Regions from separate parts of the Salinivibrio sp. ML323 genome, predicted to be linked through region 1. Evidence: predicted binding sites of a transcription regulator. Region 1 holds the regulator's gene; each other region holds the start of a gene.
The links. Region 1 encodes CRP, which controls carbon source genes, mostly activating them, when cyclic AMP is high. Its sites were predicted from a motif close to TGTGANNNNNNTCACA; they were not measured.
Positions count from the first base shown of each region.

Region 2: dinG (ATP-dependent DNA helicase DinG) is a predicted target of CRP. The motif match lies at 4,610-4,625, and genes of this name have one in related genera.
Region 3: BZG13_RS13480 (CidA/LrgA family protein) is a predicted target of CRP. The motif match lies at 3,348-3,363, and genes of this name have one in related genera.

Region 1 is NZ_MUES01000006.1:12,011-24,742, forward strand. It holds gene BZG13_RS05845 (ABC transporter ATP-binding protein) at 1-1,183, shown strand, start outside; gene BZG13_RS05850 (TIGR02444 family protein) at 1,192-1,668, shown strand; gene BZG13_RS05855 (hydrolase) at 1,652-2,641, shown strand; gene BZG13_RS05860 (YheU family protein) at 2,770-2,988, shown strand; gene BZG13_RS05865 (phosphoribulokinase) at 3,045-3,914, shown strand; gene crp (cAMP-activated global transcriptional regulator CRP) at 4,164-4,796, shown strand; gene BZG13_RS05875 (hypothetical protein) at 4,927-5,793, shown strand; gene BZG13_RS05880 (DUF1338 domain-containing protein) at 5,863-6,654, opposite strand; gene astD (succinylglutamate-semialdehyde dehydrogenase) at 6,665-8,146, opposite strand; gene astA (arginine N-succinyltransferase) at 8,148-9,170, opposite strand; gene BZG13_RS05895 (aspartate aminotransferase family protein) at 9,200-10,417, opposite strand; gene BZG13_RS05900 (anthranilate synthase component II) at 10,785-11,360, opposite strand; gene BZG13_RS05905 (ExeM/NucH family extracellular endonuclease) at 11,453-12,732, opposite strand, start outside.
Region 2 is NZ_MUES01000017.1:10,388-23,119, forward strand. It holds gene dnaX (DNA polymerase III subunit gamma/tau) at 1-403, opposite strand, end outside; gene apt (adenine phosphoribosyltransferase) at 461-1,006, opposite strand; gene BZG13_RS10505 (YbaN family protein) at 1,044-1,451, opposite strand; gene BZG13_RS10510 (hypothetical protein) at 1,875-2,258, shown strand; gene BZG13_RS10515 (YccT family protein) at 2,395-3,042, opposite strand; gene BZG13_RS10520 (porin) at 3,131-4,180, opposite strand; gene dinG (ATP-dependent DNA helicase DinG) at 4,717-6,789, shown strand; gene BZG13_RS10530 (sulfite exporter TauE/SafE family protein) at 6,804-7,577, shown strand; gene BZG13_RS10535 (primosomal replication protein) at 7,602-8,153, shown strand; gene BZG13_RS10540 (histone deacetylase family protein) at 8,168-9,094, shown strand; gene BZG13_RS10545 (DUF2496 domain-containing protein) at 9,091-9,273, shown strand; gene BZG13_RS10550 (alanine/glycine:cation symporter family protein) at 9,856-11,286, shown strand; gene BZG13_RS10555 (hypothetical protein) at 11,383-11,586, opposite strand; gene BZG13_RS10560 (3'-5' exonuclease) at 11,722-12,453, opposite strand; gene BZG13_RS10565 (DUF294 nucleotidyltransferase-like domain-containing protein) at 12,463-12,732, opposite strand, start outside.
Region 3 is NZ_MUES01000032.1:23,148-28,212, reverse strand. It holds gene BZG13_RS13500 (LysR family transcriptional regulator) at 19-918, opposite strand; partial or broken gene BZG13_RS13495 (HipA domain-containing protein) at 1,017-1,319, opposite strand; gene BZG13_RS13490 (IS256 family transposase) at 1,362-2,570, opposite strand; gene BZG13_RS13485 (helix-turn-helix domain-containing protein) at 2,704-2,967, opposite strand; gene BZG13_RS13480 (CidA/LrgA family protein) at 3,383-3,811, shown strand; gene BZG13_RS13475 (LrgB family protein) at 3,818-4,528, shown strand; gene msrB (peptide-methionine (R)-S-oxide reductase MsrB) at 4,649-5,065, shown strand, end outside.

The DNA of each region.
Region 1 (12,732 bases):
CGAAAAGCAACAAAAGCAAATTGCCCACATGCAATCGTATATCGATCGCTTTCGTTACAAAGCCACCAAGGCCCGCCAAGCGCAAAGCCGGATCAAAGCCCTTGAGCGGATGGAGAAGGTATTGCCCGCGCAATACGATAACCCGTTTAGTTTTACCTTCTTCACGCCGGATGCCTTACCCACCCCCATTTTAATGATGGACAAAGTGGCGGCGGGTTATGATAAGACACCTATTATTGAAAACATTCGCCTTAACCTGGTGCCGGGGGCGCGCATTGGCTTGCTGGGGCGCAATGGGGCGGGTAAGTCGACCCTGATTAAACTCCTCGCGGGCAGCTTACCCGCCATGGCCGGTGAATTAACCTATTCACAAGGGGTGAAAATTGGCTACTTTGCCCAACACCAACTCGATACGTTGCGCATCGACGATACGCCACTTCAGCACCTAAACCGGTTAGCCCCCACCACCGCTGAGCAAACCTTACGTGATTTTCTCGGCCGGTTTGGCTTTCAAAGCGACAAGGCGCTCGAGCCCATCGGGCCCTTCTCTGGAGGCGAAAAAGCCCGCTTGGTGCTCGCCTTATTGGTATGGCAAAAACCGAACTTACTGTTACTCGATGAGCCAACCAACCATCTGGACTTGGATATGCGCCAAGCGCTGACACTCGCCTTACAGTCTTACGAGGGCGCGATGGTGATTGTCAGTCACGATCGCTTCTTGCTGCGCGCCACCACCGATGACTTGTATTTGGTCGACAATGGCGCAGTGCTACCCTTTGATGGAGACTTGAACGATTATCACCGTTGGCTGACCGATCAACAGCGCGCCGATCGTGCCGAGAGCAAAAAACAAGCGGCCGCGGAGAAAACGGCGCCGCAACAAACACAGGTGGATCGTAAAGCGCAAAAACGCCGCGATGCCGAGTTACGTAAGCAAACCGCGCCTTTGCGGAAAAAAATTGACAATCTAGACACACAGATAGAACAACTCTCTGCCATTATCTCTGACGCAGAAAATCAGTTGGCGGACCCCGAGATTTACCACAGTGATAATAAGGCGCGGCTCACGGCGCAATTGCAACGTCAAGCGGATGCTAAATCGACGCTCGAAGAGGTGGAACAAGAATGGATGGAGCGACAAGAAGAGCTGGAAGCCCTGGAGGCGACATTCAATCAGGACTAACCCCTGGGATGGCGAATCCCGCCGACCTGTGGCAGTTTTGTTTACATCATTATGGCAAGCCCGAGGTAAAGCAAGCTTGCCTCAGGCTGCAAGACGAGCACCAAGGCAACGTAAATCTTGCCTTGTTACTCGCCTGGATTGAACAACACGGCTATGGGCTTGCGCCCGAGAGCCTCACACAACTGAAGCATGCGTTAAGCCGCTCTGAGCATTTGCTTATTGCCTATCGTCACCTTCGGCGAGAGTTGAAGCCGCGGGTCGGCAGTGGGCAGTACAAAAAAATGCTCAACTTTGAGCTCAGTTTAGAAAAATTCCAACAGCAAGATTTAGTCGATGCCCTCAATCGTCAAACCTGGCTCACGGACACCGCCTCTCCTCTCGCCTACTATTGCCGTCAGCTGTCACCATCAGCACGCAACCTATATACATCACTGAAGGTGACGCCCGCCGAGGAAGAGGGAAGCAACCATGATGACACCGTTTAAACCCATTCCCAGCGCGCGGAACGCGCACTTACAAACCTTGTTGCCTCGCTTTTTGCGTCGAGCCCCGCTTTTCACCCCTCGCTGGCAGCAATTTGATCTGCCTGATGGCGATTTTGTCGATCTGGCATGGACACATCAGCCGCAGCCTGGACAGCCGATTGTTGTTTTATTCCATGGCTTAGCAGGCAGTTTCGACAGCCCGTATGCCAACGGCTTGCTCGCGGCCTTCCAACGCCAAGGTTGGTGCGGCGTGGTGATGCACTTTCGCAGCTGCAGTGGCCGCCTTAATCGTGCCGCGCGAACCTATCACTCGGGAGAAACCCAGGACGCGCGTGCCTTCTTCACCCATTTGCGTCAAACCTATCCAAAGAGTCAAATTGGCGCAGTCGGGGTCTCTTTGGGGGGGAACATGCTGGTGCGTTACCTGGCGGACTATCACGATGATCCCATCGTGGCCTGTGGTTGCGCCGTGTCGCCGCCACTTGACCTTGCCGCTTGCTCGATGCGTATCCAACAAGGCTTTTCCCGTATTTATCAAGCCTATTTGTTGCGATCGATGCGCCAAACCCTAGCGGAAAAACTCACACGTCATCAGCAAGTGGGCCGATGGCACGCGGGGGAGCGCCCGACGATAAAAACCCTGTTCGAGTTTGACCAAACCGTGACTGCCCCGCTTCATGGCTTTGACGATGCGCACCATTATTATCACGCCTGTAGCGGCCTTTCCGTGCTTAATACCATTAAGACACCGTTGGCCATCATTCATGCCAAAGACGATCCTTTTATGACCGACGCGGTGATCCCAACCTCCCCATTACCCGCGAACATTGATTATCAACTCACTGAGCATGGCGGCCATGTTGGCTTTGTCGCCGGTAGTTGGCGCCAACCTCAGTTTTGGCTTGAGCAAGCGGTGCCTGGCTGGCTCGCCGCTTATTTGCCGCATGAGTCACTGAGTAAGTCGGCGCGTTAGCACCGTCAAAGGAAGCAAAGAGAACCACTGCATTGACTGGTATGATCGGGTAAAATGCGAGCCAATTCACAACATTCACATCAGGCATCCGAGGATGCCATCCTGAGATCAATAAAAGGTGATGTAGTATGATGGTTCCATGGCAGTCGATTCCTGACGAGACGCTGACAGCGTTAATCGAGCACTTTGTGTTACGGGAAGGAACCGATTATGGTGAGCAAGAAGTCAGCTTTGCACAAAAAGTGGATGATGTTCGCCAACAATTGCAATCCGGGGACGCCGTGATTGTATATTCCGAGTTGCACGAGACAGTGGATATTCGTCGTAAAACAGCACTCGGCTCTTAGCATCGCAGTACACGCCGTATCGCGATACAAATTCAGACTGAATGACAGGGCGCGTCATGTCGGCTAAACATCCTATTATTGCGGTCACCGGCTCATCAGGAGCCGGTACCACCACCACCTCGGAAGCCTTCCGAAAGATGTTCCAGATGATGAACATCAAAGCGGCCTGGCTAGAAGGGGATAGCTTTCATCGCTTTACCCGTCCTGAAATGGACGTCGAGATCCGTAAAGCACGTGAACAAGGCAAACATATCAGCTACTTTGGCCCCACGGCCAACGATTTCCCGCGGCTAGAGCAGTTTTTCCGTGAGTATGGTGAGCAAGGCACCGGGAAATATCGCCGCTATTTACATACCTTTGATGAAGCGGTGCCCTATAACCAAATGCCTGGCACCTTCACGCCATGGCAAGACTTAGCCGACAATACCAATGTATTGTTTTACGAGGGACTGCACGGCGGAGTGGTCGATGGTGATGTCAATGTTGCACAGCATGTCGATCTCTTGATTGGAATGGTGCCGATCGTCAACCTAGAGTGGATTCAAAAATTTGTCCGCGATACGCGCGATAGAGGCCACTCTCGTGAGGCGGTGACCGACTCGATTGTGCGCTCAATGGATGATTACCTGCACTACATCACCCCGCAGTTTTCTCGTACCCATATCAACTTTCAACGCGTGCCGACGGTAGATACCTCAAACCCATTAAATGCCAAAGGGATCCCGTCTTTGGATGAAAGTTTTGTGGTGATCCGCTTTCGTGGAATGAAAAACGTCGACTTCCCTTATCTGTTGCAAATGATCACTGGGTCGTTTATGTCACGGCATAACACCTTAGTGGTACCGGGAGGAAAAATGGGCTTTGCGATGGAATTGATCATCCGTCCATTGATCCAACAATTGATAGAAAAAGGCAAGATTGGCTAAGGCGTAGCGCATCCATGATGTATTACTTCTCAAGCCGTGATCTTAGCCACGTTTTTGCCAGATTTTTAGGCGGTTGGCCTAGATCAAAATCAAGAAATCACCAACAAAAAAAGATACACTCTTGTTAACATACAGTGAGCTTGTAGCCCGCGTTCAGACTTCGTATTCTGTGCAATGATCTGATGGGTTACCCCTCAGACAAAGATAGGACGTTGTTGCCGGGCAACACATGCAGAGGAAATAAGTTATATGGTTCCAGGAAAACCTCAAACAGACCCTACACTCGAGTGGTTCCTTTCACATTGTCATATTCATAAGTATCCGTCTAAAAGCACGCTTATCCATGCAGGTGAGAAGGCGGAGACCTTGTATTACATCGTGAAAGGGTCTGTGGCCGTACTGATCAAAGATGAAGAAGGCAAGGAAATGATCCTGTCTTACCTTAACCAAGGTGACTTCATTGGTGAGCTCGGACTTTTCGAAGAAGACCAGGAGCGCACTGCTTGGGTGCGCGCTAAATCACCGTGTGAAGTGGCAGAAATTTCGTTTAAGAAGTTCCGCCAGCTCATTCAAGTGAATCCTGACATCTTAATGCGCCTGTCTTCACAAATGGCGCGTCGTTTGCAGGTAACGAGCCAAAAGGTCGGGGATCTCGCCTTCCTGGACGTCACAGGCCGCATCGCGCAAACCTTGTTGAACTTGGCTAAACAGCCGGATGCCATGACTCACCCTGATGGTATGCAAATTAAGATCACCCGTCAGGAAATTGGCCAAATCGTCGGCTGTTCGCGTGAAACCGTGGGACGTATCCTCAAAATGCTGGAAGAGCAAAACCTCATTTCCGCACACGGTAAAACCATCGTGGTATACGGCACACGCTAATTGCGCCGCTCTCTGTATCACCAACCGACGCCCTGGCGTCGGTTTTTTTATCTCCGCTTTCTGGCAAGCGTCTGGATAACTTCTACACTCAAAACGATATGGTTAACATAAAACTAACAAGGTATCGTTTATGAAAAAACTCATGGTTTCTCTCACCGCCTTGGCGCTCTCTGTGTTTTCAGCCCATGCCGTGTCCAATACCACAATTGTGCACCCCGAGCCACGCGCTGGGTCGGCGCTTGATCTCTATGCCATTGAGCTGATTGAGTTTCTTGCCGAAAAATCAGGAGAGCCTGTCACCTTGCAAGCTTTTGACGGCCAAATTGGCTCTCAGTCTCGTAAGGTGGAAATGCTCAAGCAAGGCAAGCTCACTATCGACTGGCTGGGTGCCGACCGCACGCTGGAATCTGAACTGATCCCCATTCGCTATCCCGTGTTTCGTGGTCTACTCGGCCATCGCCTGTTTATTACCAACCAAGCCACGGAGCCCCAACTCGCTCAGATAAGTAGCGCGGGTGATTTGCAGTCTCTTACTATGATTCAGGGACAGGGCTGGGCCGACGTCAAGGTGCTCAACTCAGCGGGATTTCGCGTACGCGAAATATCGAGCTTTGAAAATATTTTCAAAGTGGTTGATACAGGTCGTGCTGATCTCTTCCCGCGTGCCTTGATTGAGCCTTTTAGTGAATTAGCCGAGCGGCCACAATACGGTAATCTGTTAGTTGACCCGCATCTGATGCTGATCTATCGCTTCCCGATGTTCCTGTTTGTGTCTCCGCAACATGCTGACGTCGCCGACATGTTGAATGGTGCTTTTGAAGCGGCATACCAAGACGGATCATTTATTGAGTTTTTCAACAACGCTCCGCTGGTCAAAGAAACGTTTGAAAAAGCCAACATTGGTGAACGCACCGTGATCCGGGTCGATAACCCGCATTTAAGCAACGAAACACAAGCCATTCCAGACACGTATTGGCTCGATATCGAGGCTCAATAGACGATAAAAAAGGGAGCATAGCATACGCTCCCTTTTCCCTATGATGTCGATTAAGCGATGTGTGGCGCACTAATGGGTGCTTTCAAAGATTTTGTCTGCCGAGGCAGCCACAAAACCTTGGTAAAGCTCACCATTGGGCAGAACATAACGCTTAGCAAACTCATAAAAACCACCCGGGATGGTTTGCGTGTCATCAGAAAAAGCAACTGGCACGCGATCTGCCATGGTGGAGGATTGCTCCAGATACACCGACGCGTCACCTTTGACTTCCCCGCCTGACTCGTTAATCGCAAAGCCATTGTCGCGCAATCGGTTATTCACCGAGAGGCAATCATCATGCGCATTCAGCTGATTCACACTCACGGTAAAATGGTTGGCACCATAACCGTGTGCCGCCACCCAAGACGCATATTCACTCTCTTCGGCAAGTGTTTGATAGGTTGCCCAGTCAATGTCCCACAAGCGACCCTGATGGAGAAAGTCACTGCCTGTGAGTGACGACGCATCAACTTGTGCCACCAGCTTCTCAACAATCGCCTGAAGCGCGGGCGAGCATTGCTCGACCATCAACTCACTGATAAAGACTTTTGGCATCAGAGGATCGGGGTGCTCAAAATGGCAGGCGTTGAGCTTTTTCGCTTCAAAGGTATAGTCCCCTTTTTGCTGATAGCCTAACGCCAGGAAAGGGCGCGCCAATACCTCAAGCCCAACCTTGGGCAACCCAAATGTCCGCAAAGCAATATGATCATTGATCAAAGGCTGCCCTTCTTCTAACAAGGCATGCACCTTGTGTGCCGATGGGCACAGGCGGTTGATGTAGTCCTGCCACAGTTTGTCGAATAACGCTTGGCCACTGTCCATGTTGCTCTCCTTAGTCCTGTTGAGTCGGTATACCGGGGGCGAACGTATCGGGCAGCACTACCTGCTCGCCCTCCATGGAGGCCATGGGATAAGCACAATAGTCTGCCGCATAATACGCGCTAGGGCGTAAGTTCCCCGACGCGCCTGGCCCACCAAAGGGTGCATCGCCACTGGCTCCGGTCAATTGACGGTTGCGGTTAACAATCCCGGCACGAATATGGTCAAGGAAATATTGCCATTCCCCATCGTCTTCACTGATGAGCCCAGCAGACAACCCATAACGGGTGTCATTGGCTTTGGTCACCGCATCGACCATATTCTGATAGCGCTGCACTTGCAGCAGCGGACCAAAATACTCTTCATCCGGCAAGTCTTGGATACCACTGACATCCAAGATCCCTGGCGAGATCACCGCATCATGCTGATGTTCACACTCAATCACCGGCTTCGCGCCGAGGTCGACCAACTTTTGCTGTGTGGCCAAAATACCTTCCGCCGCTGCCACTGAGATCTGTGCGCCCATAAACGGGGCCGGATCATCAAACTGGCCGCCCACTCGCACGGTTTTTGTCCATTGTGCTAGGCGCGTTAAGATCTTGTCACCCACTTCTCCCTCAGGCAGCAGCAGGCGGCGTGCACAGGTGCAACGTTGCCCCGCACTGAGATACGCGGACTGAATGATGGCATAGACGGTGGCGTCTAAATCACCAAACTGATCACTGACCACTAGGGGATTATTTCCCCCCATTTCTAGCGCCAACATCTTATCGGGCTGACCGGCGAACTGGCGATGGAGGATATGGCCGGTATTGGCGCTACCGGTAAACAACAAACCATCAATGCCTCGGGCTTGCGCCAGTGCCTCACCGGTATGACGGCCACCTTGCACCAAATTGATAAGGCCATGCGGCAGCCCCGCCTCTACCCAATATTCCAGCGTTTTCTCCGCCACTTTTGGCGTTAGCTCTGAGGGTTTAAACACCACACTATTACCGGCCAGTAATGCGGGAACAATGTGGCCATTGGGCAGATGACCCGGGAAGTTGTACGGACCAAAAACCGCCATCACACCTAACGGACGGTGACGCAACACAGCTTGCGTACCATTGACGTCCTTCTCGCGGGATCCTGTTCTCTCGTGGTAAGCGCGCAATGAAATCGCCACTTTGCCTACCATGGCACCGACTTCGGTTTTGGTTTCCCAGAACGGTTTGCCCGTCTCTTCAGCAATAGTGCGCGCTAAATCATCGGTATTCGCTTTTACTATCTCGGCAAAGCGTTCAACCAGCGCTTGGCGCTCGGCAAAGTCGGTATTTCGCCAACGGAGGAAGGCCTCACGAGCGGCACTCACCGCTTGTTCAACCTGAGGGCGCGTCGCTTCTTCACCTTGCCAAATACATTGACTATCAAAGGGATTTTGCGAGGTCATTACCTCACCCTCGCCTTTGACCCATTCACCGTTAATCAGATGGCCTGCTGATTGCGTTGTCATCTTATCCCTCCATGGCAATCAAACGCAGCTGATCGCCTTCTTTTACATTCAATGCGTCTGCTACCGCGGGGCTAATCACTGCCTGATTGGTTTCATGATCGACCGCCGCTTTCGCCGCCGTGGCGCGGAAACCGGCAAACTCCGTGTTCGATATTAAATAGTCCTGCGCGCTGCTGTGCTCTCTGACGCTTGCCGAGGCGTTGAAAGAATGACGCACGGATTCGATATTGTGACGTAAGCATTCTACCGTGGGGCCGGCATCAAAGATGTCGACATAACCTCGGCACGAAAAGCCCTCTTTTTCCAACAAACGCAGTGCTGGACGGGTATTTGGATGCACTTGCCCAATGACAGCACGTGCTTCTTCACTGAGTAAGCTCACGTAAATCGGTAATTTTGGCATCAAGTCGGCAATAAAGCCCTTGGCCCCAATCCCGGTGAGGTAGTCGGCCAACGTGAAGTCAATGTTAAAGAAGTTATCCTTCAACCATTGCCAAAACGGCGAGTTGCCGTCGTCATCCGACACGCCACGCATTTCTGCAAAGACCACGTCTGCGAAACGCTCGGGAAATTGTGCCAACATCAAGAACCGACACTTAGATAAAAGCTTGCCGTTTAGGCCGCCACGAAACTCAGGGCGCATAAATAAGGTGCAGATCTCTGTGGTGCCGGTGTAGTTGTTGCCAAACGTCAGCACTTCCACAATGTTGTGCACATTCAATTTACGCGACGAGTGCACCACCTTAGTCAGGTGGTAACTGTAAAATGGATTGTCGAGACCAATCGCGGCTTCGATGCCTGTTGTTCCCGCAATTTCGCCGGTTTCTAAATCTTCAGCGACCATCAAATACCCTTCCGGGCCAGGTTCAGTCACCTTTTTGGCAAAACTTTCTAACGAATTATCAATTCGCCCTTGGAGCAAATCGGCATCTACCGGCAACGAGGTAAACCCGTGGCCGGACGCTTCCGCACACAACATCAGTGCATCAAAATCTGATGCACGGATAGGCCGAATAACTAACATCTCAAATCCCTCCGAGTGTATGAGGTCGCTTATCCTGCAACAACCTTCGCAATCGCGCGCTCCAGGCGTGCCATCCCTTCTTCAATATCGGCTTTGGTAATCACCAATGAGGGAGTAAACCGCACCACATTTGGGCCGGCGACTAATACCAACAGGCCTTCTTCACCCGCAGCAACCAGAATATCACGTGCACGGCCTTCCCAGTCTTGGTTCAGTGCCGCACCGAGTAGCAAGCCTTTGCCACGGACTTCACTGAAAATGCCGTACTTATCGTTAATCGCTTCTAAACCATCACGGAACCATTGCTCGCGCGCCATCACACCGTCTAAGACGTCAGGCTTGGTCACTTCATTGACCACCGCTTCTGCCACCGCACACGTCAATGGATTACCGCCATAGGTGGAGCCATGAACACCCGGCTTCATATGTGCCGCGAGACGTTCGGTGGTAAGCATGGCACCAATGGGGATACCGCCACCCAATGATTTAGCCGTCGCCAGAATGTCTGGCTCGACCCCTGATTCTTGATAGGCATAGAAGGTACCAGTACGGCCATTGCCAGTTTGTACTTCGTCAAATATCAGCAACGCATTGTGCTTATCACACAGCTCGCGCACGGCCTGCAAAAAGCCTGGCTCTGGCGGCACGATCCCACCTTCACCTTGCAATGGCTCCATCATCACCGCACAGGTGCGATCGGAAATATGGTCAGCCAATGCGGCGATATCGTTATAAGGAAGGTGGGTAACATCGCCAGGCTTTGGACCAAAACCGTCAGAGTAGGCAGGCTGACCGCCCACTGTCACGGTAAAGAAGGTGCGACCGTGGAAACCTTTGGTGAACGCGATAATTTCACTTTTGTGCTCGCCGTGCTCCTCTTTTGCCCAGCGGCGCGCCAGTTTAAGCGCTGCTTCGTTGGCTTCGGCGCCTGAGTTCGCGTAAAACACGCGGTCGGCAAAGGAAAGCTCAGTGAGGCGTTTGGCGAGGCGCAACGCGGGCGCATTGGTCATCACATTGCTCAAGTGCCACAGCTTCTGCGCTTGCTCAGTCAGTGCATCCACCATGACCGGATGACAATGACCTAAACAGCTCACCGCGATACCACCGGCAAAATCGATATACTCTCGACCTTCCTGATCCCAGATACGCGATCCTTTACCATGATCCGGGATCATCGGCATTGGGTTGTAACATGGCACCATGACTTCGTCGAAGAGTTTACGTTCTACTTTGTGCTCCATTGTCATCACTCAATCCTTCTGTGTTTTATCTATGACGCATAGTATTTACATTATTTTAACTGCAGCAATAGCAGATTATGTTTTGTTTTCAGCAGGGTAACCGAACTCATGCAGTTTACAGAGATAGTTATGCATAAACTGTGAGCAGGGAGAAGCGCAGAGCAAGCAAGACTATGATGCCAAATAGGCAAGACTGAAGGGAGAGACTACCCAGGCTGCATAAGGTTGCAGCCATTGATAAGGCAGTCAAAAATCGCGAAATGTAAAATTAGTGATAAAGATCGCGATTTAGTGCAATGCTGTGTAATGGCGCACGACTGAGATGGCCCCAAGTCATAGCGCTTAAAACGGTCGTGACCTTTAGTTGACGGGGTTATTGTTGGAGAAAGTTGGCCAGTAACGCATGCCCCTCTTGGGTGAGAATGCTTTCTGGATGAAATTGTATCCCTTCTACCGCCAGCTCTCGGTGTTTTAACCCCATGATGATTTCGCGCCCATCCGCCTCCGTGGTGGTCGCTGTTACCATCAAACAAGCAGGTAAGCTGTGTAGATCCACCACTAAGGAGTGATATCGCGTGACGGTAAGCGGGCTTGGCAAATGCGCAAAGATACCTTGTTCTTTGTGGTCGACGGGCGATGTTTTACCATGCATCACTGCCTTTGCGCGTATCACCTTAGCACCAAATACTTGCGCCAGGGCTTGGTAGCCTAGACAAACACCTAAAAGGGGAACCTTTCCCGCAAAGTGCTCAATCACCGCCAGCGAGATCCCCGCCTCATCGGGGGTACAAGGGCCTGGCGAGACCACGATATGCGTGGGCGCCATCGCCTCTATCTCCGCCAAGCTAATCGCATCATTGCGTTTGACGCAAACAGACGCGCCCAATTCACAAAAGTATTGATACAAGTTATAGGTGAAAGAATCGTAGTTATCGATGATAAGAAGCACTGTGCTCGGCCATGCGATTGAAAACCGGCATGATGCTAACACAGTGCTTATAGAGCGTCATCCTAGCGTGAACCTGGGACGACGCTTATTGGTTAACGGTTTAACTGACAGCGAAAGCCAGTGTATGTCACTGTCATCGGCGTGTCGGCAGGCGCACGACCACAATAAACAGGGAACAGCCCCAAGGCTTTTACCGACACCGCGATACGGTCATCTGCGGTTAACTCCAAGGATTGAACCAAAGGACTGGCTTGGTTGAACGTGCGCGTCGCGCGCCATTTCATCCACGCATGAGCCGGGCTTTTTTGCCCATTAAGCAGCGGTACAATGGGTAAAATGCTGCGATTGTTCACGGTCACAGAAACAGGCACCACAGGCTCTGGGTAGTCAAGCGAGATCAAGACAGGGTCGTGATCAGAGGATGAGAACACATTGTCCGATTTCACCAAATCGCCGGTATATTTGCGGCTATATTCAAACAGCGTACTTTCTACCGAGTTAATGTGCCACTCTTCCACGCCAACCACTTTGCTCGCCAAGCTGGCATTGGCCAAAGCATGATCCAAGGCACCCAGCTCACCCGAGAACGAATATGAATAGGCTTTGTCCCCTAGCCAGTCGGTGGCCAAATTGGTATACCCCAATCCCTCTTCCACCGGTTGGCCGGTTGCATGCATAGGCACACCACGAATTTCGGTGCCCGCAGCGGTGAGAATATCGCGCTGCCCCTCGCGGCGCTGATAGTCCGTCAGCACACGAACAGGATCTTCTTTGGCGTACGCATTTAGGTCACCCAAGATCAGGACATCGCCATCTACGGTGTCTAATCGCTCACCTAATGCCACCGCCGCCGAGACGCGGAACTCATTGCAACGCCCCTGCAGATCAGCCGTTTCACTATCAAACTCGCCGGCAATCCAATCTTCATAACAGCCCGAGCCCTTTGATTTAAAATGATTCACCACCACACTCAAAGGTTGATCATTGACCATAAAGCGTTGGATCAAGCTATCACGCTGGTATTTGTCGAGTGTCTTGGTTTCTCCGTCTGGGCTTTCGCCACTGATATGCTGTTCCGGCATTGGGATAGCCTGGGCATCACCTGCTAATGCGACTGTCGCCGGACGATAAATCATGCCTACCATGATGGCATCAGAGCCAAAGTAAGCGCCTTGGGTTTTCTCCGCCTCACTCGGCTCAACAAATTGGTAGTGATCACGGGGATCAGCAAACTGGGCGTTAAGTTGAGTCACCAGATCATCGATGGCACTACCCGCTGCAAAGCCGTTGTTTTCAATCTCCATCAGCCCAACGATATCAGCATCCATTGCCGTCAACGCGTTAACGATTTTCGCGCGTTGCAGTTCAAACT
Region 2 (12,732 bases), on a different contig from region 1:
TGTGGCGCGACAGCATGTGTACCTCATCGATTAGGTACACCTTATAACGGCCACGTGCAGGCTTGTACTGGACGTTATCGAGCAGCTCGCGCGTGTCTTCTACCTTGGTACGAGAAGCGGCATCAATCTCCAGCAAGTCAACGTACCGGCCCTCGTCGATCTCACGGCAGGTTGCGCACTGTCCACATGGCGATGACGACACGCCCTGCTCACAATTAAGCCCTTTGGCAAAAATACGCGCAATAGTGGTTTTACCCACACCGCGAGTACCACTAAACAAGTATGCGTGATGCAAGCGGTCATGATCCAACGCATTGGCCAAGGCCGTCAGCACATGACTTTGACCAGCCACAGACTCAAAATTATGGGGTCGCCACTTACGTGCGAGAACTTGGTAGCTCATGTCAATTCGCTTCCTGTATGCTTATGGCTAACGCGATACCCTGCACATAACCTGGCATTAATGACCGGCAAATTCGCACAAGCTATAAACCTTGATCCCAAGCGCGGCCAGTTTTTCTTCCCCGCCGATATCCGGCAAGCTTATCACAAAGCCAGCGTGTTCTACGGTGCCACCTAAACGGCGCACCAACTTCACGGTGGCTTCTATGGTGCCGCCTGTCGCCAGCAGATCGTCAATCACCAGTACTTTATCCCCCTCACCAATCGCATCACGATGGATTTCCAGGGTATCTTCACCGTATTCCAGCTGGTAGTTTTCGCTGATCACCGCGCGTGGCAATTTACCAGGTTTGCGAACTGGCACAAATGGCAGCCCTAGCGCAAGCGCCAGAGGCGCACCGAATAAAAAGCCACGTGACTCGGTACCAATCACCTTGGTAAATCCATGATCGCGATATTGTGCCACCAAGGCATCAATCGTCGCTTGGTAGGCAACAGGGTCTTCCATTAAGCTGGTGACATCGCGAAATAAGATGCCAGGTTTGGGGTAATCTGGGATGGTTTGAATACTTTGTTTGATGACATTCAAGCTGTCGGTGCTCATGGCCAATTCTCGCCGATAAAAAACGCAAACCGCCATGTTATGAATTTTCGGCCGAGCCAGCAACAGATTCCGTTTCAGGTAGGCGGAGAAACCAGCACAAGAGCACAATTAGGCAGGTAATCAGTAACGCTTTCAGCCACATCGCCCCGACGATATAAATGGAGAAACTGAAACTTGCCACAATCATGACGGTCGCGCGTCGTTTTACTTTGCGACTAATCGCGCGCTTTTGGTACCAATCGGTCAATATGGGTCCAAACGTGGGGTGGGCGTGAAGCCAGTTAGCGATACGAGGAGAGCCTCGCATAAAGCAGCCACTGGCGAGCAGCAAAAACGGCGTGGTCGGGAGTACCGGCAAAAAGGCGCCTGCCGCGCCCAGCGCGACCCATAACCAACCTAACCCATTCCATAACCAACGCCAAGGGGCTGTCGGTGCTTGCTGCATAATCTCTACTACCTCTCGATTCGCGATGGTTGCGCTTGTTCACTCACGCTAAGTGTAGTGGCAGAGACGATGGAGGTACAGGATGGCGAATAAGGAATACGGTGCGGTAAGTGAACAAGGCGGTGATTAGCCGCCAAAAACAATGCCAAGCCAGGTGAGACTGGCAGGTAAGGTCGGGATCAGTAGTACCAGCAGAAAGCCGATGAAGTACTTAACGTTATAGGGCTCTTTAAAATCGTGTTCCATTTTGTTACTTCACTCACAACAGCATAACAACGGTGAGCGGCTACTATAGCTCAGGTCAACAGCGCTAAAAACGGACTCTTTGTAAGGTTTTAGCTGATTCCTTGATTTACATCAGGGTAACAACTTGTGTGACTGCGTCATGATAAACGTCATTTTAGCCAATCAAGCGAACTGACCATGGATACAACAACCCTTGCTCAGCTGGGGCGTGAACTTAACCGCGAACGCACTGAGCTAGTAGCAACACTAACCACGCGATTGCGTGAAGACTGGGACAAGCATTGCGAAAACCTCACCATTTCGGATCTGATTAAAGAAAGCCAAGGGGTACCTGGTGCTATCCGATGCCTCGGTGAACGTTTAGAAAAAGTCGATGCGGCTTTATGTGCCATGGATTTGGAGATTTATGGCTTGTGTGCCGATTGTGAAAGTGACATTCCACTGGATGATTTAATCAATGATGCCGCCGAGCAGCGCTGCCCACAGTGTCGCGCGTCCAATTATTATCATCACGATCCAGCCACTCGCCGAGCCACTGCGGGAGCACGTAAAACCGTGTGATCGCGAGGTCGACTTTCGCTTGTCTCACCGTGGCTTAAACGGAACGCGCCCAGCATCAGCTGGGCGCGTTTTTTATTGACTGTCTAAAGCTGTCAAGTGGGTGATACTGACTACCACGCCTCCCTCGAACACGCGCTTAATCTTGATCAATGATCCAACGACGGAACGACTTACGCTCTTGGTCACTGGCTTTGGTATACCAAAGCTTAAGCTGCGACAAGGCATCACCCTTAATTGAGGCTTGGCCTTGATCGTCCACCTCGACTAATACGTCGTTAAGGTTTTTGCTTTCACCTTGGTCGATAATAATACCGTTTTCGCGGTTGTACTCCGCCACCAGCGCTTCCATATCGGCATAGGCGCCAAACCCATCACCTTTAAGCTCGACCGCCTCTAACGGCATTACCTCGCCGTTATCAAACTCAGCCTGCCATTGTGGGTTATCATCAAAATAGCTGGTCGCTTGGGTTTTCACTCTTAGGTTGGTATCAATGTTAATGGTGGCATCGCGGCCATCAACGTCTAGCTCAAACAGATACGGACGCGAGGTAAAAATCACCTCTTTACTGCCTCGCTTTACTTCGCCATCAAAGCGCATCACCAACTGGTGGGTGCCATTAGCAAGCTCAATGGTCTGCTGCGGCGCCCAGTTTTCAAAACTGATTTCCTTACCATCAACCACCACAAACTCAATATTGGGCGCGGAGGTAATTTCCGCCGCACTAGTCACACTCGCTGCTAAGAGAGTGCTGAGCACCAAGCCCATACCTACTACTTTTTTCATCTCTACTCCAAATCGTGATAATAAAAAAGCCGCCCTAAGGCGGCTTTTGTAACCAGTGCTACATGTAGCAATAATGGTTTAAGCTCAATTAGAACTTAACTTCCATACCTGCTACGTAGCCGAAGTCTTCTTCATCACCGTCGCTGTCGCCAACTTCTGCATACACGTGTGCGTTGCTGTGCAGTGCATAAGTCACGTTGGCATAGTAACCGTTCACGTCTGAAGCGTTGTCTTCTACGTCTTTGTTGTCGTAACCAACCGCAAAGGTGGTTTTACCCATAGTGTAGTCAGCAGCGATTGACATATAATCAGTGTCTAAATCATTAGAGCCATTGTCTGTAGAGACACGCCCGACTGATGCTGCTAGACCAACATTTTCAATGCCAGCATACTCAATTTCAAAGTTGTATGCGTCAATTTCTTTATCATCAGTACGGTCTACGTTATCAGCTTTCTGATAATAAACACGCGCGTCAACGTCAGCTACACGGTAGCCTAGGCGTGCTTCATAGATGCGAGTGTCGTCGCCAGCGAGGTAGCCTTTGTCATCAACATCGTTATCGCCTAAAGAGCCATCATCAAAGCCGTCGCTCTTGTCAGTGTAGGTTGCAGCACCGTAGAAAGTACCGTTGTCGTAAACGTACTTGCCTACTTGTTGTGCATGAGTGTTGTAACCGTCACCGAAAGCATTTTCAGCAAGCTCGTAATCTTTGGTGATACCAGCGTCATCCATCAGCAACAGCTGACGACCTGCGGTGAACTGACCCCAGTCACCTTTCAAACCAACGTAAAGGACGTTGTTTTCGACGTTACCGTTACTACCAGTGATATCGCGAGTTTGTTCTTTACCGCCGTTATCAATGTCTGTAACGCTATCTGCGCTTTCGAATTCAAAATCTACTGCCGCGATTGCACTAAGAGAGTCAGATACAGCAACTTCAGTATCAAACTGAACATCACCGTCGTCTAGACGCCATTTCGCATCTTGGTTGTTACCGATTTCTTGCATATACTGAACTTCAGCGGAACCCGACGCGTCTACTTTAACGCCGTTTGCGTCATACAGGTTGATGCTTGCTGATGCTGAGCCTGCAGCCAGCAGAGCTGGTACTGCCATTGCTAGAATAGTCTTTTTCATGGTTAATCCACTGCCTTTTCTATTTAGTCATTATGAGTTCCTTCTTGGAACTCTGTTTTATGGTGACTGTCACTCTATTACCAGCAGCAAACGCTGCGAAGCACAAAATGCCAGTTCACTGAAACTTCGTGGCTAATCGTGCAGAACATTTGTAGTTCTGTCAACTCGCCGGAAGCGCATTACAATCTAGACAAAAAACGCTTAAAAACAACGATATAGTGACATTTGTTGAACTGAGATCACAGTTTAATTAACTCAACACCCGCCTTTTGATGAAAATAAACAACAAACATTAACAACATAAAACACCAAAAATTACAGAATTAGTTGCTTACATTAGAATAAAAAACTAATCAATAGCTTAAATCAGGCGTTTTGTTAATCAAACGGCAGATCAGCAAGATAGCGAAGAATGGTTCAAATTAAATTCGTGACCAAGATCTCATATCTGTAAGGAAATCTTGCAGTTCGCGATCGTTTTCACGTTTTTGCTCCGTGTTATACTGGCCGCCAACCTTTGCAACTCGGACCTGTTGATGCWCAGCCCTGCCGTAAAATCAGACATTCGCGCGTGCTACCAAACGCTACAAGACCAACTTCCCCACTTTATTCCACGCAAAGCTCAGAACTATTTGGTGGCAGAGCTCGCGAAAACCTTGGCGGGTGATTATGAGCCCAAGCGTCGGCTGCTGGTGGCCGAGGCCGGCACTGGGGTCGGTAAGTCGATGGCCTATCTGATGGGGGCGATCCCATTTGCACTCAACAACAATAAAAAAGTGGTCATTTCCACCGCGACGGTAGCGTTGCAAGAACAGCTTGCCAATAAAGATATCCCGTTTTTTCATCGCATCTGCCCCAAACCGTTTGATTTTATATTGGCCAAAGGGCGCCAACGCTATTGCTGTGCACATAAGCTAAGTGCAGTGGCAGATACCGAGAGCATTCAAGGCGCGCTCTTTACCCAAAAACCCAAGCGCAGCGAACAATTGTTGCTGAATGATCTTTACGAAGCGCTAAGTCGGGGCAAGTGGGATGGTGACAGAGACAGTTGGCCAAAACCCATTGCTGATCATCTTTGGCAAGCCATCGCCTCTGATAAGCACACTTGTCATGCCGGTTTGCCCGCCCACCGTGGTTGCCCGTTTGCTAAAGCACGTGAAGCGATGGATAAAGCGGATGTGGTGGTGGTCAATCATAGCTTGCTGCTCGCCGATCTCGAACTCGGCGGCGGGGTGATCTTGCCCGAGCCAGAGCAGTGCCTGTATATGATTGACGAGGCGCACCACCTTCCCACGGTGGCGCGTGACTTTTCAGCCGCCAGTGCCAGCCTGTTGGGTGTGATCAGCTGGCTGGAAAAGCTCAATCAAGCGACGACTAAGTTGGGAAATACCGCGGATATGACGCGCGCACACCGCTTTGTTGATAGCTTACTCGAGGCGATACAAACCCTGATCCCAGGGCTGCGCGAGGCAAAAAACATGCTCAGTCAACTGTCGCTCAACGACGACGGTTGTTATCGCTTTGCCGACGGTGAACTGCCCGAAGCCCTGATTGCGCCCAGTGAGCAGCTTAAAACCGCGAGCAAAAAAGCTCATCAAGCATTGGGAAAAATTCATGATTTGATCAATGAGCGTCTGAAAGAAAATGACATTTCGGCAAAACTGGCTGATCCGGCGCTCGCGGAAACCGCGTTTTTCCTGCAACGGTTAGAAAACCTAGAAAAGGTGTGGACCTTGATGGCTCAACCTAATTCGGAGAAAGGCGCTCCCTTGGCACGTTGGGTGCAAGCGTGTCGCGAGCGCGAAGGCGATCTTTGGGTGCATGTTTCTCCTTTGGAAGTCGGTTGGCGCCTAGATCAAATGCTCTGGTCTCGCGCCGCTGGCGTGGGCCTTTTTTCCGCCACTTTGCGTGCTCTAAATCGGTTTAGCTATTTCTGCCGTCAGGTTGGTTTGAGCGAAACCGACGGCTCGCGTTATTTAGCCTTGCCCTCACCCTTTGATTACGCCAATAAAGCGCGCCTAGTGATCCCGACGATGCCTTGTGAGCCGCAAGCCAGTGCCTTTACAGAGGCATTAAACGATAAAATACTTGAGCACCTAGAAGGTGAACGTGCCTCTTTGGTGCTCTTTGCCTCCTATTGGCAAATGAAGCAAGTGACACAAGCGATTGAACGTACCTGCAAGCAACGGGGCTGGCAGCTGCTTTGCCAAGGGAGCCAGTCGCGTACCGCGTTACTCAAAGCGCATCAACAAGCCGTTAATAATGATAAAACCAGTATCATTTTTGGCACCGGCAGTTTTTCCGAAGGTTTAGATTTACCCGGTAACTTATTGACCAACCTTATTATTACTAAAATCCCCTTTGCCGTGCCGACGTCGCCGGTTGAAGAAGCACACGCTGAATATATCGAGCGCTGTGGTGGCAATCCGTTTTTACAAATTGCCGTACCAGAAGCCAGTAAAAAGCTGGTGCAATCCGTGGGGCGACTACTGCGCAAAGAAGAGGACTCTGGTAAAGTAGTGCTCCTTGACCGGCGCATTATCACCCGCAGATATGGCCAATCTTTACTCGACTCGCTGCCGCCCTTTAAGCGCGTGATCGAATCTTAAACTGATGAGTTAACATGCTGGAACTGATTGACCTCTCTACTTTAGTTATTCTGGGGCTGACTGCGTTTGTCGCTGGATTTATTGATGCGGTGGCTGGCGGCGGCGGCATGCTCACTGTGCCTGCCCTGTTATCGCTAGGCCTGCCGCCGCATGTTGCGTTAGGCACCAATAAGCTGGCCGCGACCTTTGCTTCAAGCACCGCTGCCTTCACTTATTATAAAAAGCGCCTATTTTCTCCCTCGTTTTGGCAACATGCTTTTTGGGGCACTTTAATTGGCGCCACGGCCGGCACCCTGCTGGTGGACGTGTTAAGCACCGAGTGGCTCGAAAAAGCCATACCAATCGTGGTATTGGTGGCCGCGGTGTATACCATTTGGCACCCACACCCAAAGGGTGATAACAACCAGCTACCCGCACCTTGTCCGAAGTTGCCAATCAAACAATGGAGTCAAGGTTTATCACTTGGCTTTTACGACGGGGTAGCCGGCCCGGGAACCGGCGCGTTTTGGACGGTTTCCACCATGTCGCTCTATCGGATGAATATATTGCTATCCTCTGGGTTGGCAAAAGCGATGAACTTTACCAGCAACTTCACCTCACTGGTGGCGTTCGCACTATTAGGCCATGTGAGCTGGGCACTGGGCTTAACCATGGGTGCGTGTCTTATGCTGGGTGCCTTTATTGGCGCACACTCGGCCATCCGCTTTGGTAGCCGTTTTATTCGCCCTATTTTTATCACCGCGGTAGTTATTCTAGCGGGCAAACTTGCCGTTGATGCGTGGTTTTAGCCCTCAATAAAAGAGAACGACACCATGAAAGCGCAAATCGATGCCATGGCTCAGCATTTAGACCAACTCGCTGTTCAAGCGGCAGAGGTCGATCGGCGTCGCGGCGAAGCCAAAGCCCCTTTATTTGCCACGCCACTTTTTCACTGCAAAGGCAAGCTGTTAACGCCTTGTGTTAATGAAGCCCAAGGCTTATTGGCGGTGATGCGCCGCGACCATCAACAAGGCATGCTAACGGATGCGCGCGCGACCCATATTTGCGACACCTTGTTATCGCAAATCACCGCACTGCAACGTGAGCTTGCCACCCAACCTTTACGTAAGCAAGAACAAGCGCGGCGTGGGCCACGGCGACAGTCAATCGGTGAACTTTATCAAGACTTGGCCAAACACCAAGACTGGGAAAGGCGTCTCGCCGACAAACTCCGTGATGCCAACGCCAGTGTTGAGATGGCTTCCAGTCCGGCTATACGGCAACAGCATCAAAAGCAAGTTCTCGCGCTCGAGCAGCGTCTAGCACGATGCACCAAAGCCCGAGAGCGTATTGAAACCACCATTACTTACCGGGAAAAGCGATAACGTAAGGAGCGAATGTGCTACCACTGATATACCATCCCATTTACTCTGATTTCCCGCTTCCCGAGGGTCACCGTTATCCTCTGCAAAAGTACCGGCTGCTCTTTGAGCGCTTGCAAGCGCTTGCCTTGCCGGTTGCGTTTTATCAGCCCACCGCCGCGCAAAGAGAGATCATTGACGCGGTCCACGATCCCGCCTATGTAAGCCAATTACTCGAGGGCAACTTGCCTTTGGTTAAAATGCGTCGTATTGGGTTTCCTTGGAGTGCGTCGCTCATAAAACGCAGTTTAACCTCTCTGGGTGGCACCACCTTAACGGTGGATCAGGCATTGCGCACAGGCCTGGCGATTCACCTTACTGGCGGCTATCATCACGCCCACTATGATTTTGGCAGTGGCTTTTGCTTATTTAACGATCTAATGATTGCCGCGCGTCATGCTCTCACACAGCCGGGCATAGAGACAGTGATGATCGTCGATTGCGATGTTCACCACGGTGACGGCACGGCCGCACTGGCCTCCTCACATCCAGATATTGTGACCTTTTCCGTCCACTGTGAAAAAAATTTTCCCTCGCGCAAGCCAGCATCAACGCTTGATTTACCCCTCCCGATTGGCACCCAGGATAGCGACTACCTTGATGCCTTGTTACCTTTACTCGACCTTGCTCTGGCTCAGCATCGCCCCGACATGGTGATCTATGACGCTGGCGTCGACGTGCATAAAGACGATGCGTTGGGGTATTTGTCACTTACCACTGAGGGCATTTTTCAACGCGACACAGGCGTACTATCACGGTGTGCCGCCCACCAGATCCCGGTCGCTGCGGTCATTGGAGGAGGTTATCATGACACCCATGAGCAGCTGATCCCGCTGCACGAACAACTCATCCAAGCCGCTATCACTCACTTTCCCGACTTTTCCGCCAGCCTGGAGGCATCATGACTGACTCACATTCTTCCTCGTCAAAAGCACTCGAAGAGGCGCCCGACGACGTCAAGCTCGCGGTCGATCTTATTTACTTGCTTGAAAGCCATGCGATTGATACCGACACAGCGCTCTCCGCGATCGATATGGTTAAGCATGATTTGCTGACTAAAAAAGCCGCGTCATCCAGTGATTAAGTCATCTTTATCTATCCGTTCGGGCAGCGTAGAAGTAGATTCAGTGCGATGACTCAATGGCAACATGAGGCATTGATCACATTTCGTTCAGCGCGCATGCAACCAATATTGAGTCAAAAAAATACCGGATAATATGCGAAGGCGTTGAGATGACTGCTTTAACATCAAGTAATTAGCGTCAATTCCATTACATTTTGATTACAATTTTTAGGACTGTTATTGACACCTAGCACCGCTCAAAAAACCAACATCTCAACAAACATCTAGTGTTTTGTCTCACAAATATCGGTATTATCCGGCGTGCTCCACCTAGTGTATTGCTGTGCTAAGACATCAATATCGCGGTTAACGGTGCACTCTGGCAACAGCCGAGCATGGATTCAAAATGCTGTTGCAGATCCAACATCACGCGTCATAGCAGCCAGACATTTTGGTGCTACTGCGCGTTTCGTTGCTCACCTGCATGGACGGCAGAGATCTCACATGGACAGTGGTTGTCGACCCTCGCTCTCTCACCATGAACAATAGGTTCTCGTCGCGAAAGAGCAAGGCGTCTCCCAACAGACAAAACAGAGTTTAATGATGGAACAACTTAAAAATCTATTTGTGTCCATAGTCGATACAGGTAACGGCCTCCTTTGGGGCAGCGTACTCATTTATCTTTTGATTGGCTTAGGTTTGTACTTCACCGTGCGATCTGGCTTTATTCAATTCCGTAACTTTGGCCACATGTTCAAACTGATGGCCAACAGCCGCGATGGCGCGTCAGGTGGTATCTCTTCTTTCCAAGCCTTTAGTACCAGTTTGGCGGCGCGCGTCGGTACCGGAAACATGGCCGGTGTGGCCGTGGCGCTCTATCTGGGTGGCCCTGGTGCGATATTCTGGATGTGGCTGACGGCATTGGTCGGTATGGCAACTAGCTTTGTCGAATCTACTTTGGCGCAAGCGTACAAAGTGAATCACAACGACAAGACCTTTCGCGGTGGCCCTGCTTACTATATCGAAAAAGGCTTAGGTCAGCGCTGGTTAGGCATTGCGTTTGCTATCTGCCTGATTATCGCCTTTGGTCTGGCGTTTAACGGTGTCCAGTCCAACTCGATTGCCGCAGCAATGAATACCGCGTTTGGCTTTGATGCCTTAGCGGTTGGCATCGGCCTTGCCTTAGTGACCGCACCTGTGATTTTTGGCGGTATGCGTTCGGTTGCGCGTGTGGCCGAGCTGATCGTACCGTTCATGGCACTGGCGTATTTGCTGGTCGCGCTTATCGTGGTCGGTATGAATATCGAACAACTGCCTGCGGTAATCTCAACCATTGTTAAAAGCGCGCTCGGGCTTGAACAAGCGGCTGGTGGTGCAATGGGTTATGCTATCGCGCAAGCGATGATGCACGGTATCAAGCGTGGTTTGTTCTCCAACGAAGCAGGTATGGGTTCGGCACCGAATGCGGCCGCTACCGCAACCACTAAACCCAATCACCCAGCGGCGCAAGGCTATGTGCAGATGCTGGGGGTTTTTGTCGACACCATCGTTATCTGTACCGCGACGGCATCGATCATCTTGATCTCCGGTATGCTTGAGCCAAATAGCGGTCTCACGGGTATTGCGCTTACCCAAGAAGCATTAGTTAGCCAAGTGGGTGACTGGGGCGCGGCCTTTATTGCCATTGCGATTCTGCTGTTTGCCTTTACCTCGATCATTGCCAACTATTCTTATGGTGAGTCAAACATCGAGTATATATTCAAGTGCCGGAAAGCCATTTTACTCTACCGTATCGCCGTGCTCGCGATGGTATTAATCGGCGCGGTGATGGATCTGCCACTGATTTGGAGCTTTGCGGACTTGTCGATGGGCATGATGGCGGTGATCAACTTGGTGGCTATCGCGCTCTTGTCGGGTGTTGCGTTTGCGCTGATGAAAGACTATGAAGATCAGCGCCGTGCGGGCAAAAAACCCACCTTTGATCGCACTAAGTTCCCGAAATTGGATAAACAAATCGATAAAGACGTTTGGTAATTCCTTGCGGGGTATACGAAAAAACCACCGAGTCATCGGTGGTTTTTTGTTACTCACTGAATGAAATCTAGATTCTCACCCATAGACGCTGCGGCGTTACACACTCAACCAATAACCAATCAGCAGGGTGAAGACAAAACACGCGCCCGAATAAAAACCTAATTCAATCTTACGCGCCGTCATGTCCTCTGCCTCTTCTGGCTTTAAGGTGATCCCCCAATACGCAAAGCCAATGGACGATGACAGCAATAGCACACCGAGACCGAACGCCAACCCTTCAACCGCATGGATCAATGTCATTTTTCCTCTCACTTTCGTCACTGACTTGTAGCACGTTGATTATACGCCCTGAGAGCCACTACGAAAACCATCAGCGAAGGGTTCATTGTCTCGCCACGAGAGCCTCTACTTTAGTCGCGAGGACCGTTCCCATGGTTAGCGCCATAGTTCACTGATGGGCGTGTCCGGTGAAAAGTCATGAGCAATTTGCGCTTGCAGCAATTCAGCGGTGGCCATCGCATCCGTCAGCGCATGGTGGCTTTGGTAAAAGGGCAAGTGATAACGATGACGACTGTCGGCTAAACGAATCGACTCAGGCGGGCGGCGTGCAATCCAATCCATGAAACTGCGTTTACCACTTCGGTGTTTGCGCGCTTCTAACTCCATGGTATCGACCATTGGGAAAATAATCCCCTCCCCCAAACGCTGTTTGAACGCGCGGTCGAGAAACTCCCGCTCAATACGGCGGTAGTGAACGACGACGACGGAGCCGGCCAACGCACTCAGTAAGGGCTCAATCACATGCGAAAAGTCAGGGGCATTGACGATATCCGAGTGGGTGATGCCATGAATCACAATCGACGACTCTGCCAACGGCCGATTAGGGTTAACAATCCAATGTTGCGCATGCTGACAACGAATACGATTCAGGGTAAAGGGCACCAAGCCAATACTAACAATCGCATCTTGTTGGCTATCAAGTCCTGTGGTTTCAAAGTCTAACGCCACAAAAGACACCTGAGAGACAGGGGTATCAGGCGATACCCAGCCTTGCTGATAAAACGCTTGCAAGGTCTCGTGCTGAACCGTCTCCCGTTTGGTTTCTAACATGGCACGCCAGTCAACGTGGTCGGCATCCTCTTTTTTTCTCAAATCGAAATGAAGCATACCCTCCCCTTAAGACCGATTCGGCTGATAACGGAATTTCAAGAATTTCTGTGCGTTGCTTAAGATCTGAAACGCATCTTTTAAGTTTCGACGTTCAAAATCAGACAGGTTCTCTGGCTCAATATTGTTATCCGGCTCACGCCCAGCCTCAATATCCAGTGCTTGATGACGAATGCGCACCATAGAAATAAACTCCATGGCATCACGTAAGTCTGGCCCGCGACCTTTCGGCAAGATCCCAGACTCGATAATATCGTCCAAGCGCTCAAAAGAGTTTTG
Region 3 (5,065 bases), on a different contig from region 1:
TGGATCAAAGCGCTGCGTCTATCGATGCACCTCTGTCGACTGACACAACTGCATCCAGGCCTCGGCGGTGCGTGAGACATAGCGCTCGCCGTGCCAGACTAACCCAAGTTGCCATTCAATCGCTGGGCTTATCGGTTTCACCAGCAATAACTCACTGTCTTCCAAACTGGCGCTGAGGCGCTGGCATAAGGGCGCAGGTAAGAACGCCACCCCTGCACCACTTTTCACCAAGGCGGCTAAAAAATCCCACTGACTGCTACGCGCGGCAATGGTGGGCTGATAACCGTGCTCTTCACAACGGGCAATAATCCGATCGCTTAGAGTAAATTCAGCGCTATATAGATAAAACGGCTCGTCTTTGACGGCCTGCCATGTCAGGCTTTTTTGCGCACGCCACGCGGCTTGGTTAGGCAGCACTGCATAGATGGGGTGAGTTTGTAAGGGTAAGCTTTGCAAGCATTCTGGCTGGGTGTCGGTGAGCATGGTGATTGCCACATCAATCTCACCATTGATAAGCGCTTGTTCGGTGCGCCGCCCCCCGTATTCAACAATACTGAGCGCCACATTCGGGTAGCGTTGGCGGTATTCACGCAGCACATTGGCATACAGCGGCCCTATCATCGGTGGCATCCCCAATCTAAGCTGGCCGCGCGCCAGTTGGTTAAGATCGTCCAGCTCGGTATTTAGCTGCTCGAACTCAGCAATAATGCTCTGCGCACGCTGATACACCACCTCACCAGCATCGGTTAACCAAAACCGCCTTCCCTCTCGGTGCAACAATGGCTGACCCACATCTTGCTCAAGGTTACGCACCATTTTACTGATTGTCGGTTGCGTCACATGCAACGACGTCGATGCGACAGTAAAGCTCTGCTTTTCCACTAAGGCAATAAAATAGCGCAACGCACGAATATCCATAAACGGCCCTTAAAAGCTAATCATTAACCATGTCATTTTGGCATAGTTGATGGCGAAAAAAGCAGAGGAACTGGCACTTATTACCATGCGTCACTTGGTTACACCTTCGGTAGCATGAAGCAGTCTCTCATTAAGTCTCGCTCACCGCGTTTGATACCTGCTCCTTTTGCCAAGCGCTCCCATTTCGACACGGCCTGGGCGACTTGAAGATAAATCTTGTCAGCTGTTTTCACATCAAGTTGAAAGTACTCCGCCACCTCAAACGCTAGGTCAATATCTAAAGCGTTATCTTTGTCGTCAATATTTAAGTGCAGACCGTGGGCATGTTGTGTTGAATTGATGTCGTAGGCGGGTGACAGTCGCCAACCTGTCGTGTCAAAAATAAAGCCATGATTACGTAGGTGATCGTCAGAGGGTGTTCATAGTTCTGTGTCACCCGGCGTTTAAAGATCTACGTAGTCGTCGAGCCGTCCTTCGAAGTGGATGCTCAGTTGGGACAATGTCAGGTTCCAATTCTGTACCGGATGCGTCCACTTCTCTGACGCCTTCAACATACCTGCATACAGCAACTTGAGCAATGCGTTCTCGTTGGCAAAGCCACCCTTGGTCTTCGTCAGTTTGCGGAATTGGCGATGAACAGCCTCAACGGCATTGGTCGTGTAAATCGCTTTGCGGACCTGTTCTGGGTACTTGAAGTACACCGATAGATTTTCCCATTTGCTGCGCCACGACTTTATGACCAGTGGATATTGAGCCCCCCATTTACTTTCCAGTTCATCTAACGCTTGCTCTGCGGCGTTTTGGGTCGTCGCGCGGTAAACGCACTTCAGATCGGACATAAAGGCTTTCTGATTCTTGCTAGCCACGTACTTCACGCTATTGCGGATCTGATGAATGATGCAGAGCTGAACCTCCGTCTTGGGATAGACAGTTTCAATGGCTTCAGGGAAGCCCTTTAATCCATCGACCGAGGCAATAAGGATGTCTTTGACGCCACGGTTTTGTAGGTCTGTCAGTACATTTAACCAGTAACGGGCACCTTCACTTTCTGAGAGATAAAGGCCAAGTAATTCCTTTTTACCCTCGATATTCAGCCCTAAGATTGTGTACAGGGCTTTAGAGACAAAGCGGCCATTTTCTTTGATTTTGTAATGGATAGCATCTAACCAGACGAAGGGGTAAACCGCCTCTAATTCGCGTTCTTGCCAGGCGCGTAGCTCAGGCACCAAACGGTCTGTAATGGCGTTTATCGTGCCATTGGACACTTCAGTCCCATACATCTCAAGAAGGTACTCACGAATACTTTTGTAGCTATTCCCAAGAGCAAATAATGAGATGATATTACGCTCCATCTCATCGGTTAGCCGAGTCTGATACTTCTTAACGGTCTGCGGCTCGAAAGAGCCGTTGCGATCACGGGGCGTGTCTAGTTCGAACGAGCCTGAAGCGGTTTTGATGGTTTTCTGAGAGACACCGTTTTTGCGATTAGGCTGACCCTCTTTGGTCAGGTGCTCATCCATCTCAGCAGCCAAAGCAGCTTCGGTGATCTGTTTAATCAACGGCGTTAGTAGTCCATCTTTCCCGTTGAGGTCTTGTCCAGATTGCAGTGCCTTAGCAAAAGCTTGAATATCAATTTCGTATTTGTCGGACATTGATGTATCACTCCCTGTTGAGGGTTAACTATAGGAGTGACACAGACTTTTGAACACTACCGATCGTCACTATTGGCAACCATGATATTAAACAGCATACGCCTCCAAAGCTGTGCCAAATCCGATTGATGCCCTATCGTCTCGTTTTTAACAACTCGATATCTTGCAGCTTCCTACCAAGTTCATCATCGAGCGCGACTTTACCTAGATCGTCTAACAAACCCAGTACGGCGAGCACATTGACATAATGGCCTAACGACACTGTCGGATCGCCTTTTGTGATTTTGCGTAGTGTTGGTTTCGAGATCCCTGTGCGCTGATGCATTCTATCTTGACTGATCCCTCGACGCTTCATCGCCAATAAGATGTTTTCACCTAATTGATGCAATATTTTCATCTGCCGCGGGAACACAGTGGCACCACGCTTGGGCGGCGCTTCCTTATCATACTTCATCATAATGAAACTAACACTCGATAGACATTCAATTTATGAAATTATAGTTTCATATCATAGTGAGATCAAAGACAACCCGCTAAGACTCGATTTTGTCAAAGCCAACATGACGGACTGTCCAAAAAATGAAACTATAAATTATTTTTAAGAAATTATATGGAAATATAGTTTCACTTTTAGTACTGGGGATGTATAACGACAAACTGATTATTGACGGGACTGGGTAGTCACTAACGCAGCTTTATCGCTCAATAATTCATGCCATTTTGGCATAGTTTAAATAAAAAAAAGTCACTTTATTCACTCTCTGCTAAGACGTAAACTATGAGCCATCTCACAGATTCTTGGCACGCCTTCGATGCAATTGATTAAAAACGCCTTACTTACCCTACTACAAGTCTTTGTCCTTGCTGGCATTTGGTTCTTGTCTGATTGGTTGGTCACAACCTTTGCTATTCCGCTGCCGGCCAACCTCACCGGTATGTTGCTGTTGTTAGGCGCATTAATGTTGAAAATTGTCCGTGCCGATTGGTTGCGTCGCGGGGCAGCCTGGCTGTTAGCCGAGATGTTGCTGTTTTTTGTGCCGGCGGTGGTGGCGGTGGTCAACTACCAAGATTTATTGCTGCAAGAAGGCGGTAAGATCATGGTTGTCCTGATTCTAAGTACCGCGATGGTGATTGCGTCAACCGCTTGGGTGGTCGATAAAGTGTATCGTTTTGAGGTTAAAATGGCACGCCGCCGCAGTAACCACCACGCGCACCACCCTGATCTAAAACCGGAGTGCTAAGCCATGATGTCTGCTTTACCTACTTGGCTTCATGCCTCGTTATTGAGCGTCACCTGCTTTTTAATGACCCTTGGCTTTTATTACATGAGCAAATGGCTGTATCGCTGTCACCCCTCCATTCTGGTGATGCCATTGTTGCTCGCGCCCTTGCTGATTGTCGCGGTGGTGGTTGGGTTTAAGATCCCGTATCAAGACTACATGGCGCAATCTTACTGGCTGCTATGGCTGCTGGGCCCGGCGACTGTGGCGTTTGCGATCCCTGTGTATGATAACCGCGCGCTCATCCGCCGCCATTGGTTGTCACTGTCGATAGGCGTGACTGTGTCGGTGCTGGTCGCGATTACCAGTACTGTGGTGTTAGCGCGGGTGTTTGAGCTGTCTGAACTGCTGCAACGCAGTTTGGCGATGCGCTCAATTACTACCCCTTTTGCCGTCGAAGCCACCAAAGCGATTGGCGGGCAAAGCGATCTCACCGCGCTGTTTGTGGTTCTCACTGGCGTAATTGGGATGGCAATCGGTGAAAGTATTTTGACCGTGATTGCGATTCGATCACGCTTGGGACGCGGCGCAAGTTTGGGCGCATCAGCACACGGAGCGGGCACCGCTAAAGCCTATCAGATAGGCCATGCCGAAGGGGTGGTGTCGAGTGTGGTAATGATGATTGCTGGCATGGTCACTGTGCTGCTTGCGCCTGTGTTGGGTCAGCTGCTTTGGTAGGTGATCGCTAAGGGCTTTTCTGCGCTACGTTATCTGTAACAACAGAAAAGTGGGAAAGGATGAAAGTTTCTGCTTGTCGCGCAGGTCTTTATCCTCACCAACTCTAATAACGAGGCGATCATGAAACAGCACAAGTTAATGTGGCGCGTTATCGCGTTTACAGCGTTCAGTTTGCTATCGATAGCAAGTTATGCGGCGGTAAAAGATACCGCCACCACAGACCAAGGCTACCAAAAGGCGACCCTCGCTGGCGGCTGCTTTTGGTGTACAGAAGCTGATCTTGAAAAGCTCGACGGCGTGATTGATGTGGTGTCTGGCTACTCAGGCGGTGAGCTGGAAAATCCCACCTATAAAGAGGTCTCGTCCGGCACCAGTGGGCATATTGAGGTAATTGATGTTACCTATGATCCCAACGTGGTCAGCTATGAACAGGTGTTAGACCAGTTCTTCCGTCATATTGACCCTACCGATGACCAAGGCTCATTCGTTGACCGTGGCCCGCAATATCGTCCCGCGATCTTTTATCGCTCTGAAACG